Regions from separate parts of the Streptomyces aurantiaciflavus genome, predicted to be linked through region 2. Evidence: predicted binding sites of a transcription regulator. Region 2 holds the regulator's gene; each other region holds the start of a gene.

Region 1 (5,953 bases), on a different contig from region 2:
GGCCCTCGGGGGTGAGGAGGGGAGCGAGGTCGTTCACCGGCTCATTGTGGGCCAGTCGGTGGATGGTGCGCCTCCGGCAGCGGTGTCGGACGGGTTCGGGGGGCGGTGACTGCGATGATCCGGCGCCATGGGATCAGTAGTACAAAATGATAAAAAGGGGATGCGGCGGATGGGATTCCGTGGCGGCCTGGCCGTCCTCGCCGCGACCGCCATCGTCTCGGGCTGCGCGGAGGGCAGCGACTTCGCGATCCGTCCCGCCTCCGGTCAGCAGCCCGGCCAGGCCCCGCCGGCCGGCGCCCTGCACTCGTACGCCGAAAGGCTGCGCGCCCACCACTCGGCCAGGGTCGCGGCGGCGAAGCGCTGGGGCCTGAGGAAGGTCCCGCTGACACCCCCGGCACCCCCCAGGCCGAAGCCGGCGATCACCACCCGCGAAGGCTTCGAGGTGACCGGCCACGAGGAGCTGGACCTCCCCCCTGTCTTCACCACGATCCCCACCCGTCACAAGGTCGTCTTCCTGACCATCGACGACGGCGCCGAGAAGGACCCCGAGTTCCTGCGGATGATGGGCGAACTGAAGATCCCGTACACCGCCTTCCTCAGCGACTACCTCGTCAAGGACGACTACGGCTACTTCGAGAAGATGCAGGACACCGGAGTGGCCCTGAACAACCACACCCTCCACCACCCGTACCTGCCGGGTCTGTCCTACATGCGCCAGAAGCGCGAGATCTGCGGCATGCAGGACGTGATCGAGGAGCGCTTCGGTCAACGGCCCACCCTCTTCCGGCCGCCGTTCGGGAACTACGACCGCGACACCCTGCGTGCCGCGAAGGCCTGTGGCGTGAGGTACGCGCCACTCTGGAACGAGGAGGTCTTCGCCGACCACTGGGAGTACCGCGAGGGGGACCGCGACCTCCACCCCGGCGACATCGTCCTGAGCCACTTCCGCGGCCGGGCCGAAGGGGCGGGCACGATGCCCGACATGGTCCGCCGGTTCCTGAACAAGGTCACGGAGAAGGGATACGCGGTGGCCCGCCTGGAGGACTACCTGTGAGAGAACGCGGGCGCGCAGCCGCCCTGCTGACCCTGATGGCACTGACGCTGACGACCCTGACCGGCTGCGCCCAGTCCGTCGACCCGATCGAACGACTGGGCAGGAAGGCGGCGGAACGCGTACGACCGGACCACGGCCCGGCACCGGAACAGCCGCTCTCGGCTCCGCTCGAGCGGGGGGACCCCTATCGCCGCTGGGGCCTGACGGCCCCCCTCTCCCCGCCCCCCACCCCCGCGTCCGGACCGAGCACCGCGAGCCACACGTCCCTCCCCCCGGTCGTCGACCACATCCCGACCCGCGACAAGGTCGTCTTCCTCACCTACGACGACGGCGCCGAACGCGACCCCCGCTTCACCGAGCTGGTCCGCGACCTCCGTCTCCCGGTGACCATGTTCCTCACGGACAGCGTGGTGGGCCCCGCCTACGCCCACTTCGCCCGCCTGCGGTCCGTCGGCGCCGGCATCCAGAACCACACCCTCGACCACCCCGCCCTGCGCGGCCTGCCCTACGCCGGCCAGCGCGCCGAGATCTGCGGCCAGCAGGACAAACTCAAGTCCCGCTTCGGCCTGCGCCCCCGCCTCTTCCGCCCGCCCTACGGCACCTACGACACCACCACCCTGCGTGCCGCCGCCGACTGCGGCATCACCGCGATCGTCCTCTGGCGCGCCTCGATGGGCCCCACGGACCTCACCTTCACCCACGGCTCCCGCCACCTCCGTCCCGGCGACATCATCGCCGTCGACCCCGACGAGGCGACGGGCCCGAGCCTCAGGGAACGGACGACCAGGCTGCTGCGGCGGGCGCAGGAACAGGGCCTGACGGTGGGCCGGTTGGAGGACTACCTGTAGCGCCTCCACCGGCACGGGCAGCGCCGCCAGACAGCACCCGGCGGTGGGACACGGATGACGGGCGGGGGGACGGTACGGCAGCCAACTCGGCTTGTTCGGCGTTCGAGAACGAGGGTTTGTCGCGACCGTGCTGGTGCTGGTGCTGGTGCTGGTGCTGGTGCTGGTGCTGGGGCTGATGGGGCTGACGGGGCTGATTGGGCTGATGGGGCTGATGGGGCTGATGGGGCTGATGGGGCTTTGGGGCGCTGGGGAGTGGGCGGCGGCCCGCCACCCGTCGGTCACGTTGTTCTGTTCCGGCGGGGGTATCCCGTCCACCCGCCCGAAGGGGTGAACTTCGCGGCGCGGGGCCCGCAAGATCAGCCCGTCCGGCGATCGAGGACGAGGCCCGTCCAGGGCCGAAGCGGGGGTCCGGGGGCGGCAGCCCCCAGCGGCGCCCACCCGAAGACACGGCCACAACGACACTCACGCCAGCTGAAAAACCTGCCGACGCGCCGCAGGCATTGGCACTCCGCTTGACCGAGTGCTAACCCCGGTCATAGTCTCAGCTCTGGCACTCCCCGTTGGAGAGTGCCAACAACGCGACGGGCAGGTCCGGCACCCGCGACGACGGATCGACCTGGTCGCCACCTCAGACAGTTAACCCCGTGAGATCTCCGAAGGGGGAGGTCGGATCGTGACGACCGCCAGCTCCAAGGTTGCCATCAAGCCGCTCGAGGACCGCATCGTGGTCCAGCCGCTCGACGCCGAGCAGACCACGGCCTCTGGCCTGGTCATCCCGGACACCGCGAAGGAGAAGCCCCAGGAGGGCGCCGTCCTCGCCGTGGGCCCGGGCCGCTTCGAGAACGGCGAGCGCCTTCCGCTCGACGTCAAGGTCGGCGACGTCGTCCTGTACAGCAAGTACGGCGGCACCGAGGTGAAGTACAACGGCGAGGAGTACCTCGTCCTCTCGGCTCGCGACGTCCTCGCGATCATCGAGAAGTAATTCACCTCGAGCAATTTGTTGCTTGAAGCTGCGCCCCTGGCCCCCGCGACCACATAAGAAGCCGGGCGCCCGGGGCGCAGTGTCTTTTTCACCCACAGATTTCCGAGAGGGCTCCCGCTGTCATGGCGAAGATCCTGAAGTTCGACGAGGACGCCCGTCGCGCCCTCGAGCGCGGCGTCAACAAGCTGGCCGACACGGTCAAGGTGACGATCGGCCCCAAGGGCCGCAACGTCGTCATCGACAAGAAGTTCGGTGCCCCCACCATCACCAACGACGGTGTCACGATCGCCCGCGAGGTCGAGATCGAGGACCCGTACGAGAACCTCGGCGCGCAGCTGGTGAAGGAGGTGGCGACCAAGACCAACGACATCGCTGGTGACGGCACCACCACCGCCACGGTCCTGGCCCAGGCGCTGGTCCGTGAGGGCCTGAAGAACGTCGCCGCCGGCGCCTCCCCGGCCGCCCTGAAGAAGGGCATCGACGCCGCGGTCAAGGCCGTCTCCGACGACCTGCTCGCCTCCGCGCGCCCGATCGACGAGAAGTCCGACATCGCCGCCGTCGCCGCGCTGTCCGCCCAGGACCAGCAGGTCGGCGAGCTCATCGCCGAGGCGATGGACAAGGTCGGCAAGGACGGTGTCATCACCGTCGAGGAGTCCAACACCTTCGGTCTGGAGCTGGACTTCACCGAGGGCATGGCCTTCGACAAGGGCTACCTGTCGCCGTACTTCGTGACGGACCAGGAGCGCATGGAGGCCGTCCTGGAGGACCCGTACATCCTCATCAACCAGGGCAAGATCTCCTCCATCGCCGACCTGCTGCCGCTGCTGGAGAAGGTCATCCAGACCAACTCCTCCAAGCCGCTGCTGATCATCGCCGAGGACGTCGAGGGCGAGGCCCTGTCCACCCTCGTCGTGAACAAGATCCGCGGCACCTTCAACGCGGTGGCCGTCAAGGCCCCGGGCTTCGGTGACCGCCGCAAGGCGATGCTGCAGGACATGGCCGTCCTGACCGGCGCCACCGTCATCTCCGAGGAGGTCGGCCTCAAGCTCGACCAGGTCGGCGTCGACGTGCTCGGCTCCGCCCGCCGCGTCACCGTCACCAAGGACGACACCACCATCGTCGACGGCGCCGGCAACTCCGAGGACGTCCAGGGCCGCGTCGCCCAGATCAAGGCCGAGATCGAGAACACCGACTCCGACTGGGACCGCGAGAAGCTCCAGGAGCGCCTCGCGAAGCTGGCCGGCGGCGTGTGCGTGATCAAGGTCGGCGCCGCCACCGAGGTGGAGCTGAAGGAGAAGAAGCACCGTCTGGAGGACGCCATCTCCGCGACCCGCGCCGCGGTCGAGGAGGGCATCGTCTCCGGTGGTGGCTCCGCGCTGGTCCACGCCGTGAAGGTCCTCGAGGGCAACCTCGACAAGACCGGCGACGAGGCCACCGGTGTCTCCGTGGTCCGCCGCGCCGCCGTCGAGCCGCTGCGCTGGATCGCCGAGAACGCCGGCCTCGAGGGCTACGTCATCGTCTCCAAGGTCGCCGAGCTCGAGAAGGGCAACGGCTACAACGCCGCCACCGGCGAGTACACCGACCTGATCAAGGCCGGCGTCATCGACCCGGTGAAGGTCACCCGCTCCGCCCTGGAGAACGCCGCCTCCATCGCCTCCCTCCTCCTCACGACCGAGACCCTGGTCGTCGAGAAGAAGGAAGAGGAAGAGCCGGCCGCCGCGGGCCACGGCCACGGCCACGCCCACTGACATAAGTCAGAGTTGAGGCCCGGCACCCCGAGGGGTGCCGGGCCTTCGCGTTGCCGTGCCCCTCGTCAGCCCGTGCTGACGCAGGTGGCCGACGACTGACGCGGTGTCCGACCGCCCCTCACGCATGCCGGGCCGGCTGGTTGATCGCCTACACCACGAGTACGGATACCGTGCGAAATATCCAAAATTAGAGTGAGATCAACCTCGCCAGTGCCACAGTGAGGCATGGTGTGGACAACGCTGGCGCCGCTCATCGGCGTCGTACTCGGCGGGCTCATGTCGTTCCTGGCCCAGCACTCGTCAGGACGCGCGTCGGAGCGGGCCGAGGCGCGACGCAGCGTTCGCGAACGCGCCGAGGCGCGCCGTAGCGAACGCCTCACCCACCTCATCGCTTTCCTGACCGCGGTGCAGGAAGCCGAACGGGTCGCCGTGGACCGCTATCACCACCGCTTGACCGACGAACAGTGGCAGGCACGGGCAAAGCAGACCCTGGACAAGATGTGGGTGGCGCAGAAGACGATTCACATGCTGTGCGCGTCCGAGGTCAACGAGGCGGCACGTCGGCTCGCGTTCGCCGTTCAGGACGTGATCAGGAACGGCCCCGATGATCCGGGAGAACCACAGGACGAGAAGATCTGGGCGTACATCCGGCCGAGTCGACGGGAGTTCCTCGACGTCGCGTGCGACCAGCTGACGTGAGCGTGCTCGACTCCGAGCCCCCGTGTGCCGGATGAAGCGACCACGAAAGCCCCGCTCCGCACACACGCGCCGGAGCGGGGCCTTCCTCCTGACCGATCCCCTTCGTCGAGCTTCTTCGCTGATCCTCGCGGGCTACCGACCGAGTACCCCCAACTGCTCCAGCAGCCCCGCCCGGTCGTACTGCCACCACGCCTCGCAGATCTGCCCGCCCCGGAACCGGTGCCAGGTCATGCCGGTCATCGTGGCCTCCTGACCGGTGGCCGAGATGCCGAGGAAGTCGCCCTTGTGCCGGCCCTGCCAGGTCCAGCGGCTGCACACCAGATCGTCCTGGGCGAGCTGGCCGTCCACCCGGATCGAGAAGTCGAAAGCCCGCCGCCAGCCGGTGACCTCGTCACGCGCCGCCCGCAGCCCCGTGTCCTGCGGATTCGCCGGGTCGTGGTCGACGTAGTCGTCGGCGACCCGCTCGAACAGCCGGTCCACGTCGCCCCGCCCGAGCCCCTCGAGGAACTCCCGCGCCACACCGCGGTTGAGCTGCTCGTCCCGCACCACGTCCAGATCGGTGAAGGTGGGCACCTCGTCGCAGAGGGCCACCATCTCGCGGAAGATCCGGTCGGTCTCCGGA
Region 2 (5,953 bases):
GGGCCGCGGCCGCCGTCCCGGCGGTCGAGGTGCGCAGCACGCTCCGCCCCAGCCGGTACGCCCTGGCTCCGGCCTCCTCGAAGAGCGCGAGTTCCTCGGGGGAGACGCCCCCTTCGGGGCCGACGACGAGCACGATCTCGCCCTCGGTGGGGAGGTGGGCGGTGGCGAGCGGCTCGCTGCCGTAGTCGCGGTCCTCGTGGAGTACGGCGGCGAAGTCGGCCCGGGCGAGAAGTGCCGCGACCTGCTTGGTGGTCGCCGCGTCCGCGACCTCGGGGAAGCGGACCCGGCGGGACTGCTTGCCGGCCTCGCGGGCGGTGGCCCGCCACTTCGCCAGCGCCTTCAGCCCGCGCTCGCCCTTCCACTGCGTGATGCAGCGGGAGGCGGCCCACGGCACGATCGCGTCGACGCCGGTCTCGGTCATCGTCTCGACGGCCAGCTCGCCGCGGTCGCCCTTGGGCAGGGCCTGCACGACGGTGATCCGCGGCGACTCGGCGGGCTCCTCCACCAAGTCCCGCAGACGCACCACCAGCCGGTCCTTGCCCTCGGCGGCGACGACCTCGCCCTCGGCCCAGCGCCCGGCGCCGTCGGTGAGGACGACCGTCTCACCGGCCCGCAGCCGCTTCACGGAGACGGCGTGCCGCCCTTCGGGCCCGTCCAGCACGAACTCGGCGCGGCCGGAAGGGAGTTCCTCGACGACGAAGACGGGCGCGGTCACCGGCCACCGTCCTCGTCGCCGGTGCCACCGCCCGGCAACACGGCCCGCGCCGCGCCGGCCTCGGCCACCAGCACCTCCACCAGCTCACCCGCCGGGAGCTCGCGGGCCATCCGGTGCCCCTGCCCCGCCCACAGCGCCATGCCCTGTGCGTCACCGGCCTTGGCGGCCGCCTTGCGCAGCGGCGAGGTGAGGTGGTGGACCTCCGGGTAGGCGGCGGGGGCGTACGGGCCGTGCTCGCGCAGGAACCGGTTGACCAGGCCGCGGGCCGGGCGGCCGGAGAAGGCGCGGGTCAGCTCGGTGCGCACGAAGAGGGGGTTGGTCAGCGCCTGCTTGTGCACGGCGGCCGCGCCGGACTCGGGCGTCGCCAGGAACGCCGTGCCCATCTGGGCCGCGCTCGCGCCCGCCGCGAGGACCGCGGTGATCTGGCTGCCGCGCATGATGCCGCCGGCGGCGACGAGGGGCAGGCTCACGGCCTCCCGGACCTGGGCGAGCAGCGAGAGCAGCCCGATGCCGGACCCGTCGTTCTCCGAAATGTCTCGGTGGGTGCCCTGGTGTCCGCCGGCCTCCACGCCCTGCACGATCACCGCGTCCGCGCCCGCCTGCTCCACGGCGAGGGCCTCCTCGACGGTGGTCGCGGTGACGAGCGTGAACGTTCCGGCGCGGCGCAGGGCATCCAGCACGTCCCGCTCGGGCACACCGAAGTGGAAGGACACCACCGGCACCGGGTTGTCCAGCAGCACGGCCAGTTTGGCGTCGTAGCCGTCGTCCCGGCCGCTGTCGGGGTCCCCCAGCTCCGTCTCGTACCAGGCGGCCTCGCCGGCCAGCTGGTGGGCGTACACCTCGACCGCACCGGTCTCCGCGTACTCCGGCTGCGGCATGAACAGGTTCACGCCGAAGGGACGGGCCGTGAGCCCCCGCAGCTGCTTGATCTCCTGGTACATGCCGTCGGCGGTCTTGTACCCGCCGGCCAGGAACCCGAGCCCGCCGGCCTCGGACACGGCGGCAGCGAGCTGCGGAACGGAGACGCCGCCCGCCATGGGGGCCTGCACGATCGGGTGAGGGAAGAGATCGGTCAGCGCGGAGGACATGACGGCATGTTGTCACGTCCTCCGAACAAGTCCGAATCCGGCTGTCCGTTTGGTTCTCGGACTGCCGAGTCGGGTGGTGGGCGGGCGAGACCGGGGTCCAGGGGGGCGGAGCCCCCTGGCGGGTCGAAGGGGCGGAGCCCCTTCCCTCACCGACCGTTGAACGCGTCCTTCAGCCGCGAGAACAGCCCCTGCTGCCCGGGCTGGAACTGCCCCTGAGGCCGCTCCTCGCCCCGCAGCTTCGCCAGCTCGCGCAGCAACCGCTCCTGCTCGGGATCCAGCTTCGTCGGCGTCTGCACCTCCACGTGGACGATGAGATCGCCGCGCCCGCCACCCCGCAGGTGCGTCACACCCCGTCCGTGCAGCGGAATCGACTGCCCGGACTGCGTGCCGGGCCGGATGTCGACCTCCTCCAGCCCGTCCAGCGTCTCCAGCGGCACCTTCGTGCCGAGCGCCGCCGCGGTCATCGGGATGGTGACCGTGCAGTGCAGATCGTCGCCGCGCCGCTGGAACATCGGGTGCGGCAGCTCATGGATCTCGACGTACAGGTCACCGGCGGGACCGCCGCCGGGCCCGACCTCGCCCTCACCGGCGAGCTGGATCCGCGTGCCGTTGTCGACACCGGCCGGAATCTTCACGGTGAGCGTCCGCCGCGACCGCACCCGTCCGTCGCCCGCGCACTCCGGGCACGGCGTGGGCACCACGGTCCCGAAGCCCTGGCACTGCGGGCAGGGCCGCGAGGTCATGACCTGGCCGAGGAAGGACCGCGTGACCTGCGACACCTCACCGCGCCCACGGCACATGTCGCACGTCTGGGCGGTGGTCCCCGGCGCCGCGCCCTCACCGTTGCAGGTGGAGCAGACGATCGCCGTGTCGACCTGGATGTCCTTGGTGGTGCCGAAGGCCGCCTCGTCGAGGTCGACCTCCAGCCGGATCATCGCGTCCTGACCCCGACGGGTACGCGAGCGCGGCCCGCGCTGGGACGCCGTGCCGAAGAAGGCGTCCATGATGTCGGAGAAGTTGCCGAAACCACCGGCTCCGAAGCCGCCCGCGCCGGCGCCGCCGGCCTGGGAGAGCGGGTCGCCGCCGAGGTCGTAGACCTGCTTCTTCTGCGGGTCCGACAGCACCTCGTAGGCGGCGTTGATCTCCTTGAACCGCTCCTGGGTCTTCGGATCCGGGTTGACGTCCGGGTGCAGCTCGCGGGCGAGCCGCCGGAAGGCCTTCTTGATCTCTTCCTGCGACGCGTCGCGGCGCACGCCGAGGACGGCGTAGTAGTCCGTGGCCACTTACGACTCCGCCAGGATCTGTCCGACGTACCGTGCCACTGCGCGTACCGCTCCCATCGTTCCCGGGTAATCCATGCGGGTCGGTCCGACCACGCCGAGCTTGGCGACTGCCTCGCCGCCCGAACCGTAGCCGACCGACACCACCGACGTGGAGTTGAGTCCCTCGTAGGCGTTCTCGTGACCGATGCGGACGGTCATGCCCGAATCTCCCGCCTCGCCCAGGAGTTTGAGGAGCACGACCTGCTCCTCGAGGGCCTCCAGGACGGGCCGGATGGTGAGGGGAAAGTCATGTCCGAAGCGGGTGAGATTGGCGGTGCCGCCGATCATCAGCCGCTCCTCGTTCTCCTCGACGAGGGTCTCCAGCAGGGTGGAGAGCACCGTCGAGACCGTGCCGCGGTCCTCCGCCTCGAAGGCGTCCGGCAGATCCTCCACCAGACGCGGCACGTCCGTGAACCGGCGGCCCGCGACCCGGCTGTTCAGCCGCGCGCGTAGATCCGCCAGCGAGGTCTCGCCGAACGGCGCCGGGCAGTCCACCATCCGCTGCTCGACCCGCCCGGTGTCCGTGATCAGCACGAGCATCAGGCGCGCGGGCGCGAGCGAGAGGAGCTCGACGTGCCGCACGGTGGACCGGGTCAGCGACGGGTACTGCACGACGGCGACCTGCCGCGTGAGCTGGGCGAGCAGCCGTACCGTCCGCGCCACGACGTCGTCGAGGTCGACGGCGCCGTCGAGGAAGTTCTGGATGGCCCGCCGTTCGGGGGCCGTCATCGGCTTGACTCCGGCCAGCTTGTCGACGAAGAGGCGGTACCCCTTGTCCGTGGGAATCCGCCCGGCGCTGGTGTGCGGCTGGGCGATGTACCCCTCGTCCTCCAGGGCGGCCATGTCGTTGCGGACCGTCGCCGGGGAGACGCCGAGGTTGTGCCGCTCCGTGAGCGCCTTGGAGCCCACCGGCTCCTCGGTGCCCACGTAGTCCTGGACGATGGCGCGCAGTACCTGGAGCCGTCGTTCACTCAGCATGCGCGCACACCTCCAGAAAGTCGTCCCCTTGGCGCCTTGCCTGGCACTCTTCACTTCCGAGTGCCAGCGCCCCCGGCCCAGTGTACGGCCGTGGGGTACGCCGTGGGCAAGGTCGGTCCCGTCGCACCCCGCCCGGGAAGGTTGTCCCGCTAGCGTCGCCTCATGACGGTGACTTGGGAAGAGCTCGGGTGGGAGCGGGTCGCGACGGGCGTCGGGCGGTGCCGCCTGCCGGTGTGGGACTGCACGGCCGGGCTGGTCGTCGGGCGTGAGGCGGCGCTGATGGTGGACGCGGGGTCGAGCCTCGCCGAGGGGACGCGGCTGCGGGTGCATGCGGAGGAGCTGGCGGGTCACCGTGTGACCCATCTCGCGCTCACGCATCCCCACTTCGACCATGTCCTCGGGGCGGCGGCGTTCGCGGGCGCGGAGGTGTTCGCGGAGGTGTTCGCGGAGTCGGTGCTCACGCGCAAGGGCCTCGGGGCGGAGGAGCTGCGCGCGGACGCGGTACGCAACGGCCTGGACGAGACGGCGGCGACGGAGGCCGTGGACACGCTCGTCCGCCCCCGCCACCTGGTCTCCGGGGAGTGGACCCTCGACCTGGGCGGCGGCAGGCAGGTCCTGCTGGCGAACGTGGGCCCCGGTCACACCGCGCACGACCTGGCGGTCCTCGTCCCCGGAAGTCCCGGCTCACCGGAGGTGGTGTTCTGCGGCGACCTGGTCGAGGAGTCCGGCGAGCCCCAGGCCGGCCCCGACGCCGTACCCTCCCACTGGCCTGCCGCTCTCGACCGCCTCCTCGGGCTCGGCGGCGAGGACGCGCTGTACGTGCCCGGTCACGGGGCGGTGGTGGACGCGGCGTTCGTCCGGGCGCAGCGGGACGCGCTGGCGACGCGTTTCGGCGTGTCGCCGTGAACGGCTCCCGGCTTCTCCTATCGTCATCCGAATGCGCCCACCCGTCTCCCGCCCCCGCCCTTCCAACGAGGGCCCTACGGGCCCGCGCCCTCGTACGTACTCCGCCGACCTGACCCCTCCCTGGAAGAAGCCGAAGCCCGTCCCCGAGGTCCCGGCGGAGCCCGGCCTGGTGGTGGAGGAGCCCGGCACCGGTTTCTGCGGCGCGGTGATCCGCTGCGAGGCGGGCACGGTCACCCTGGAGGACCGCTTCGGCAAGCACCGGGTGTTCCCGCTGGAGCCGCGCGGTTTCCTGCTGGAGGGCCGGGTGGTGACGCTGGTCCGGCCGTCGTCGGGCGGTCCGGTACGACCCACCCGTACCGCCTCCGGTTCGGTCGCCGTCCCCGGCGCCCGCGCGCGGGTCGCCCGCGCCGGCCGCATCTACGTCGAGGGCCGGCACGACGCCGAACTGGTCGAGAAGGTGTGGGGCGACGACCTGCGCATCGAGGGCGTGGTCGTGGAGTACCTGGAGGGCGTGGACGACCTGCCGTCGATCGTGGCCGAATTCGCCCCGGGGCCGGACGCGCGGCTGGGCGTCCTGGTGGACCATCTGGTGCCGGGTTCGAAGGAGTGGCGCATCGCGCAGTCGGTGACGAGCGAGCACGCGCTGGTGGTGGGCCACCCGTACATCGACATCTGGGAGGCGGTGAAGCCGTCCTCCCTGGGCATCGAGGCCTGGCCGCGCGTGCCGCACGGGCAGGACTGGAAGACGGGGGTGTGCCGGGCGCTGGGGTGGCCGTCGGAGAACACGGGGGCGGTGTGGCAGGCGATCCTGGCGCGGGTGGGGTCTTACAGGGACCTGGAGCCGGAGCTGCTGGGGAGGGTGGAGGAGTTGATCGACTTCGTCACGGGTAGCGGTGAGGCCTGACGTTGGGGAACGTTCCGAACTCGCCGGTGTCCAGTTCGAG
Region 3 (5,953 bases), on a different contig from region 2:
AGGTCGAGGACCGGGCCGTAGTTGGAGTAGGCGGCTCGGTAGTCGGCACTGGTGCCGGCGCCGACGGTGAGCGCGGCGGGTACCCGGGCGGGCGAGGAAGTGGCCGCGTCCGCGTTCGAGTTGCCGGCGGCGACGGCATAGGTGACGCCGGAGGCGATGGAGTTCTTCACCGCGTTGTCCAGCGCGGTGCTGGCGCCGCCGCCGAGCGACATGTTGGCGACCGCGGGACGGGCGCGCTGGGCGGTGACCCAGTCCACACCCGCGATGACGCCCGACGTCGTGCCGGAACCGCCGTTGTCGAGGACCCGCACCGCCACGACCCTGGCGGCCTTCGCCACACCGTATGTCGTGCCGGCGACCGTGGTGGCGACATGGGTGCCGTGTCCGTTGCCGTCGGCGGCGACGGTGTCCCCGTCGATCGCGTCGTACCCGTAGGCGGCGCGCCCGGAGATCTGCTGGTGGGTGATGCGCACGCCGGTGTCGATGACGTACACCGTGGCACCGTTGCCGGCCGTGTTGGGGTAGGTGTACGTCCTGCTGAGCGGAAGCGCCGCCTGGTCGATCCGGTCGAGTCCCCAAGGAGGGTTGGTCTGGGTCGCGTCGAGGGTGACCCTCTGGTCCTTCTCGACGGACGCGACGTCGGGATCCGCCGCGAAACTCCGCGCTCCGGCGGCGCTGACGTGGACGGCGTAGCCGTTCATCGCGGAGGTGTAGGTCGCTTCCACGGTGGCGCCGTACTTGGCCGCGAGCCGCCGGCCTTCCTGCGAGGCCGCTCTGAATCCGGCGGACGACTTCAGCGTGACGAGGTAACTGTTGTCGATGCCGTAGGGGGAGTTCTCGTTCAGGACCTTCCCGCCGGCCGGGGCCGCCTCGGCGGGCAGGACGGCGCCGCTTCCCATCGCGGCGGCCGCGACGACCGCGGCGGCGGCTGCGACGGCTCGGCGCCGGGTCGTGAAGATTTTTCGCATGCTGAAGAGCCTTCCTCGGGCGGGCCCGTAACCCTGTGCGCGGTTACTGCTCCAGCGAGGATGACCTCATCACTCAAGCGAAATATGTGACTTCAGTACGGTTCGCCCTTTTGTGGCGGCCGGTTGCTGCGTATGGGCGGCCCGGTCCGCCGGGCGAACGGCCGAGGGCGGCACCCCCTGCCGGAACAGGGGGTGCCGCCCTCGGTACGAACGGACGGAACCGATCCTCGAAGGTCTTCGAAGGATCAGAAGTCCATGTCACCGCCCGGCATGCCGCCGCCGGCCGGGGCCGCGGCCTTCTCCGGCTTGTCGGCGATGACGGCCTCGGTGGTGAGGAACAGCGCGGCGATCGACGCGGCGTTCTGCAGCGCGGAGCGCGTCACCTTGGCCGGGTCGATGATGCCCTCGGCGACCAGGTCGACGTACTCACCGGTCGCGGCGTTCAGACCGTGACCCGGGGTCAGGTTGCGCACCTTCTCCACCACGACGCCGCCCTCGAGGCCGGCGTTGACGGCGATCTGCTTCAGCGGGGCCTCGAGCGCCAGCTTGACGGCGGCGGCACCGGTGGCCTCGTCGCCCTCGAGCTCCAGCTTCTCGAAGACCTGGGAGGCCTGGAGCAGGGCCACGCCACCACCGGCGACGATGCCCTCCTCGACGGCCGCCTTCGCGTTGCGGACGGCGTCCTCGATGCGGTGCTTGCGCTCCTTGAGCTCGACCTCGGTGGCGGCACCGGCCTTGATGACGGCCACGCCGCCCGCGAGCTTGGCCAGGCGCTCCTGGAGCTTCTCGCGGTCGTAGTCGGAGTCGCTGTTCTCGATCTCGGCGCGGATCTGGTTCACGCGGCCCGCGACCTGCTCCGAGGAGCCGGCGCCGTCGACGATGGTGGTCTCGTCCTTGGTGATGACGACCTTGCGGGCCTTGCCCAGGAGGTCCAGGGAGGTGTTCTCGAGCTTGAGACCGACCTCCTCGGAGATGACCTCGCCGCCGGTGAGGATGGCGATGTCGTTCAGCATCGCCTTGCGGCGGTCGCCGAAGCCCGGGGCCTTGACGGCGACGGACTTGAAGGTGCCGCGGATCTTGTTGACGACCAGGGTCGACAGGGCCTCGCCCTCGACGTCCTCGGCGATGATCAGCAGCGGCTTGCCCGACTGCATGACCTTCTCCAGGAGCGGGAGCAGGTCCTTGACGTTCGCGATCTTGGAGTTCGCGATCAGAATGTACGGGTCGTCGAGGACGGCCTCCATACGCTCCATGTCGGTCGCGAAGTACGCCGAGATGTAGCCCTTGTCGAAGCGCATACCCTCGGTGAGCTCCAGCTCCAGACCGAAGGTCTGGGACTCCTCGACGGTGATGACGCCTTCCTTGCCGACCTTGTCCATCGCCTCGGCGATGAGCTCGCCGATCTGGGTGTCGGCGGCGGAGATGGACGCGGTGGAGGCGATCTGCTCCTTGGTCTCGACGTCCTTCGCCTGCTCGAGCAGGGCGGCGGAGACGGCCTCGACGGCCTTCTCGATACCGCGCTTGAGGGCCATCGGGTTGGCGCCGGCGGCTACGTTGCGCAGCCCCTCCTTGACCAGGGCCTGGGCGAGAACGGTCGCGGTGGTCGTACCGTCACCGGCGACGTCGTCCGTCTTCTTGGCGACTTCCTTGACCAGCTCGGCGCCGATCTTCTCGTACGGGTCCTCGAGCTCGATCTCCTTGGCGATGGAGACACCGTCGTTGGTGATCGTGGGGGCGCCCCACTTCTTCTCGAGGACGACGTTGCGGCCCTTGGGGCCGAGGGTCACCTTGACGGCGTCCGCGAGCTGGTTCATGCCGCGCTCGAGGCCGCGCCGCGCCTCCTCGTCGAACGCGATGATCTTGGCCATGTGAAGTGGTCCCTCCAGGACTGGGGGTGATTCCTTCGGACCGCGCCCGCGCCCGCGACGGACGGCTCCCGACCCGGTGGTTCCTTGCCCCACCCGGCCCGCGAGCCTCACCGACCCGGTCCTTCGTTGTCACTCTCACCTTCAGAGTGCTAACGCCAATGATTAGCACTCGGCCCTCCCGAGTGCAAGGTGCGCCCGCGAAGCCGGCTCGTTGAGGGTGGCGGTCGGGTGGCGGGTGAGAGCGAGCGGCTCGGGGTGATCGTCCCGGGACGAACCGGGCGAAGGGGCCCGCGGCCTGCGGTGTGCCCCCGCGGCCGGCGCGAAGGGCCCGCACGGGCAGCACGAAGGGCCCGCACCCCCGTCGGGATGCGAGCCCTTCGCTGAAAAATATTCAGGCGGTGACGCGAACCATGTCGGCCTGCGGGCCCTTCTGGCCCTGCGAGATCTCGAACTCGACCCGCTGGCCCTCTTCCAGGGTGCGGTAGCCGTCCATCTGAATCGCGCTGTAGTGGACGAAGACGTCCGCACCACCGTCGACCGCGATGAAGCCGTACCCCTTCTCCGCGTTGAACCACTTGACGGTGCCCTGAGCCATGCCTAACTCCCCTATTACTGGCCCTTGCACAGATCCACACTTCGCGGACCCGGGTCAGACCTCACCCCCCAGTTGATTGGGGGCGTGCGCCGGAACGCGTCGACCGCGGCTGAATGTATCTGTCCAACTGCCGTCTGCAACAGGTCAATCGGACGAGAATTCCGGACGCCAAGGGTCCGGAATATGGTGAGAATTCCCCCGAATTCAGGGCAAGTCGGGCTCCACAAAGGGAACGAAAGGCGCAAAACACCTGCACACTTTGGCTACTTCTCATCGCATGCGAAGCCGAAATTCCAGGGCGCCCGGCATGCGATGGGCGGCGCGTTCCCCAACTGTACCGCGCTCAACCACACAGAATTGCCCCCTCCGCTTCTCTCACGGAGGGGGCAATTCGATGAACTCTCGGTAATCGCTGTTACCGACGGTTACTACCGGCGGGTACTGAACCTCGGTCAGCCGCCCGCGACCGCCGGAATGATGGACACCCCGGCGCCGTCCGGGGTCGCCGTCTCCAGGCCCTGCTCGAACCGGACGTCGTCGTCGTTCACGTACACGTTGACGAACCGGCGCAGCTTGCCCTGGTCGTCGAGAACGCGCGCGGCGATACCGGTGTGGTTCTTCTCCAGGTCGGCGATGACCTCACCAAGGGTGGCCCCCTCGGCAAAGACCTCGGCCTGACCGCCGGTGTAGGTACGCAGGATGGTGGGGATGCGGACGGTGACGCTCACGATGTGACCTCCGGTCTGTACAGCGCCCCCAGGGGCGCGGGGCTGTGCTCAAGGTGCGGCTACCGCCGCGCGGGCGCGACCAGCCACGCACGGCCCGCAGACGAACAACTACGCGCTTACGCGAGACCAGCTTCCCGGAACGACTCCAGGTTGGGACGAATGGTCGCGGTCAGCCCGGTCCCGGCCACCGCGTCCAGCGTCTTGAGGCCGTCACCGGTGTTGAGGACGACGGTCGTGAGGCTCGGGTCCAGCAGCCCGCTCTCGATCAGCTTCTTCGTGACGCCGACCGTCACACCACCGGCGGTCTCCGCGAAGATCCCCTCGGTCCGGGCGAGCAGCCGGATCGCGTCGACCACCTGCTCGTCGGTCACGTCCTCCACCGCGCCGCCCGTACGCCGCGCGATGTCGAGAACGTACGGACCGTCCGCCGGGTTGCCGATGGCCAGGGACTTGGCGATCGTGTTCGGCTTCTGGGGGCGGACGACGTCGTGGCCGGCCTTGAAGGCGACGGACACCGGCGAGCAGCCCTCGGCCTGCGCGCCGAAGATCTTGTACGGCTTGTCCTCGACGAGCCCGAGCTTGATCAGCTCCTGCAGACCCTTGTCGATCTTGGTGAGCTGCGAACCGGAGGCGATCGGCACCACGATCTGGTCCGGCAGCCGCCAGCCGAGCTGCTCGCAGATCTCGTACGCCAGCGTCTTGGAGCCCTCGGCGTAGTACGGCCGCAGGTTCACGTTGACGAAGCCCCAGCCCTCGCCTGCCGGGTCGCCGATGAGTTCGGAGCAGAAGCGGTTGACGTCGTCGTAGTTGCCCTCGATGCCGACGAGCTCGCCGCCGTAGATCGCGGCCATGACGACCTTGCCCTGCTCCAGGTCGTGCGGGATGAACACGCAGGAGCGGAAGCCGGCGCGGGCGGCGGCGGCGCCGACGGCGCCGGCGAGGTTGCCGGTGGAGGAGCAGGACAGGGTGGTGAAGCCGAAGGCGCGGGCGGCCTCCAGGGCCTGGGCGACGACGCGGTCCTTGAAGGAGTGCGTCGGGTTTCCGGAGTCGTCCTTGACGAAGAGCTTGCCGGCGTCGACGCCGAGCTCGCGGGCGAGGTTGTCGGCCTTGACGAGCTGGGTCCAGCCGGGGTTGATGTTGGGCTTGTCCGCCACGTCGGCCGGGACGGGCAGGAGGGGCGCGTAGCGCCAGATGTTCGCGGGGCCCGCCTCGATGCGCTTGCGGAGCTCCTCCGTGTCGTAGGAGGAGAAGTCGTACGCGATCTCGAGCGGGCCGAAACACTCCTCGCAGGCGAAGACCGGGCCGAGGGGCACGCGGTGGCCGCATTCGCGGCAGCTCAGCGCGGCGGCGGGACCGAGGTCGACGGAGTTGGTGGTGGCAACTGTCTGCGCAGCCATGTGAGGCGAGGCCCTTTCTCCTCATCTTCCTCACGACGCATCTCGCCGTGAGACGGATTTGGCACCTTCCCTAGCCGGGAGCCTCGCCACTTCCGTGTGACAAGAACCGACTGGAGGGTTGCCGGGGCTTCATCGGGCCGTGTCCCTCTGCCCCTCTGGATGAGCGGTATGTGGTTGTGAACGCGGGCGACCCCCGGACATGCGATGGTCATCCGCGTTGTTCAAGACTGTAACCGAAGGCCAGGACAGTTGAGATAGTCGTCCGAACCGCGAGACGGATCACACGGTCACCCTCCGGGCACCGCGTGTGATCACGACAGTGAGGAGCCGCAGACCGTGCTGGAAGAAGTCGAGCGCTGGCTGGCCACCCGCTCCTGGTCCGTGACCGATCGTCCGC

Evidence for each region. Region 2 encodes HrcA, which represses chaperone genes, less so after heat shock. Its sites were predicted from a motif close to TTNGCACTCNGNNNNNCNGAGTGCNAA; they were not measured.
Region 1: the regulator HrcA is predicted to act here: its motif matches at 2,403-2,429, upstream of groES (co-chaperone GroES).
Region 3: the regulator HrcA is predicted to act here: its motif matches at 2,999-3,025, upstream of groL (chaperonin GroEL).

What each region holds. Positions count from the first base shown of each region.
Region 1 is NZ_JBNCAQ010000008.1:125,602-131,554, forward strand. It holds gene ACPT94_RS11305 (THUMP-like domain-containing protein) at 1-37, opposite strand, end outside; gene ACPT94_RS11310 (polysaccharide deacetylase family protein) at 128-1,054, shown strand; gene ACPT94_RS11315 (polysaccharide deacetylase family protein) at 1,090-1,902, shown strand; gene ACPT94_RS11320 (hypothetical protein) at 2,030-2,233, shown strand; gene groES (co-chaperone GroES) at 2,576-2,884, shown strand; gene groL (chaperonin GroEL) at 3,007-4,632, shown strand; gene ACPT94_RS11335 (hypothetical protein) at 4,909-5,331, shown strand; gene ACPT94_RS11340 (ester cyclase) at 5,464-5,953, opposite strand, start outside.
Region 2 is NZ_JBNCAQ010000001.1:59,550-65,502, forward strand. It holds gene ACPT94_RS00230 (16S rRNA (uracil(1498)-N(3))-methyltransferase) at 1-715, opposite strand, end outside; gene ACPT94_RS00235 (nitronate monooxygenase) at 712-1,803, opposite strand; gene dnaJ (molecular chaperone DnaJ) at 1,950-3,086, opposite strand; gene hrcA (heat-inducible transcriptional repressor HrcA) at 3,087-4,103, opposite strand; gene ACPT94_RS00250 (MBL fold metallo-hydrolase) at 4,266-5,009, shown strand; gene ACPT94_RS00255 (DUF3097 domain-containing protein) at 5,041-5,913, shown strand; gene ACPT94_RS00260 (Uma2 family endonuclease) at 5,891-5,953, opposite strand, start outside.
Region 3 is NZ_JBNCAQ010000009.1:65,434-71,386, reverse strand. It holds gene ACPT94_RS12510 (S8 family peptidase) at 1-968, opposite strand, end outside; gene groL (chaperonin GroEL) at 1,214-2,836, opposite strand; gene ACPT94_RS12500 (cold-shock protein) at 3,228-3,431, opposite strand; gene ACPT94_RS12495 (ubiquitin-like small modifier protein 1) at 3,884-4,159, opposite strand; gene thrC (threonine synthase) at 4,276-5,556, opposite strand; SAM riboswitch class I at 5,575-5,722, opposite strand; gene ACPT94_RS12485 (glucosyl-3-phosphoglycerate synthase) at 5,893-5,953, shown strand, end outside.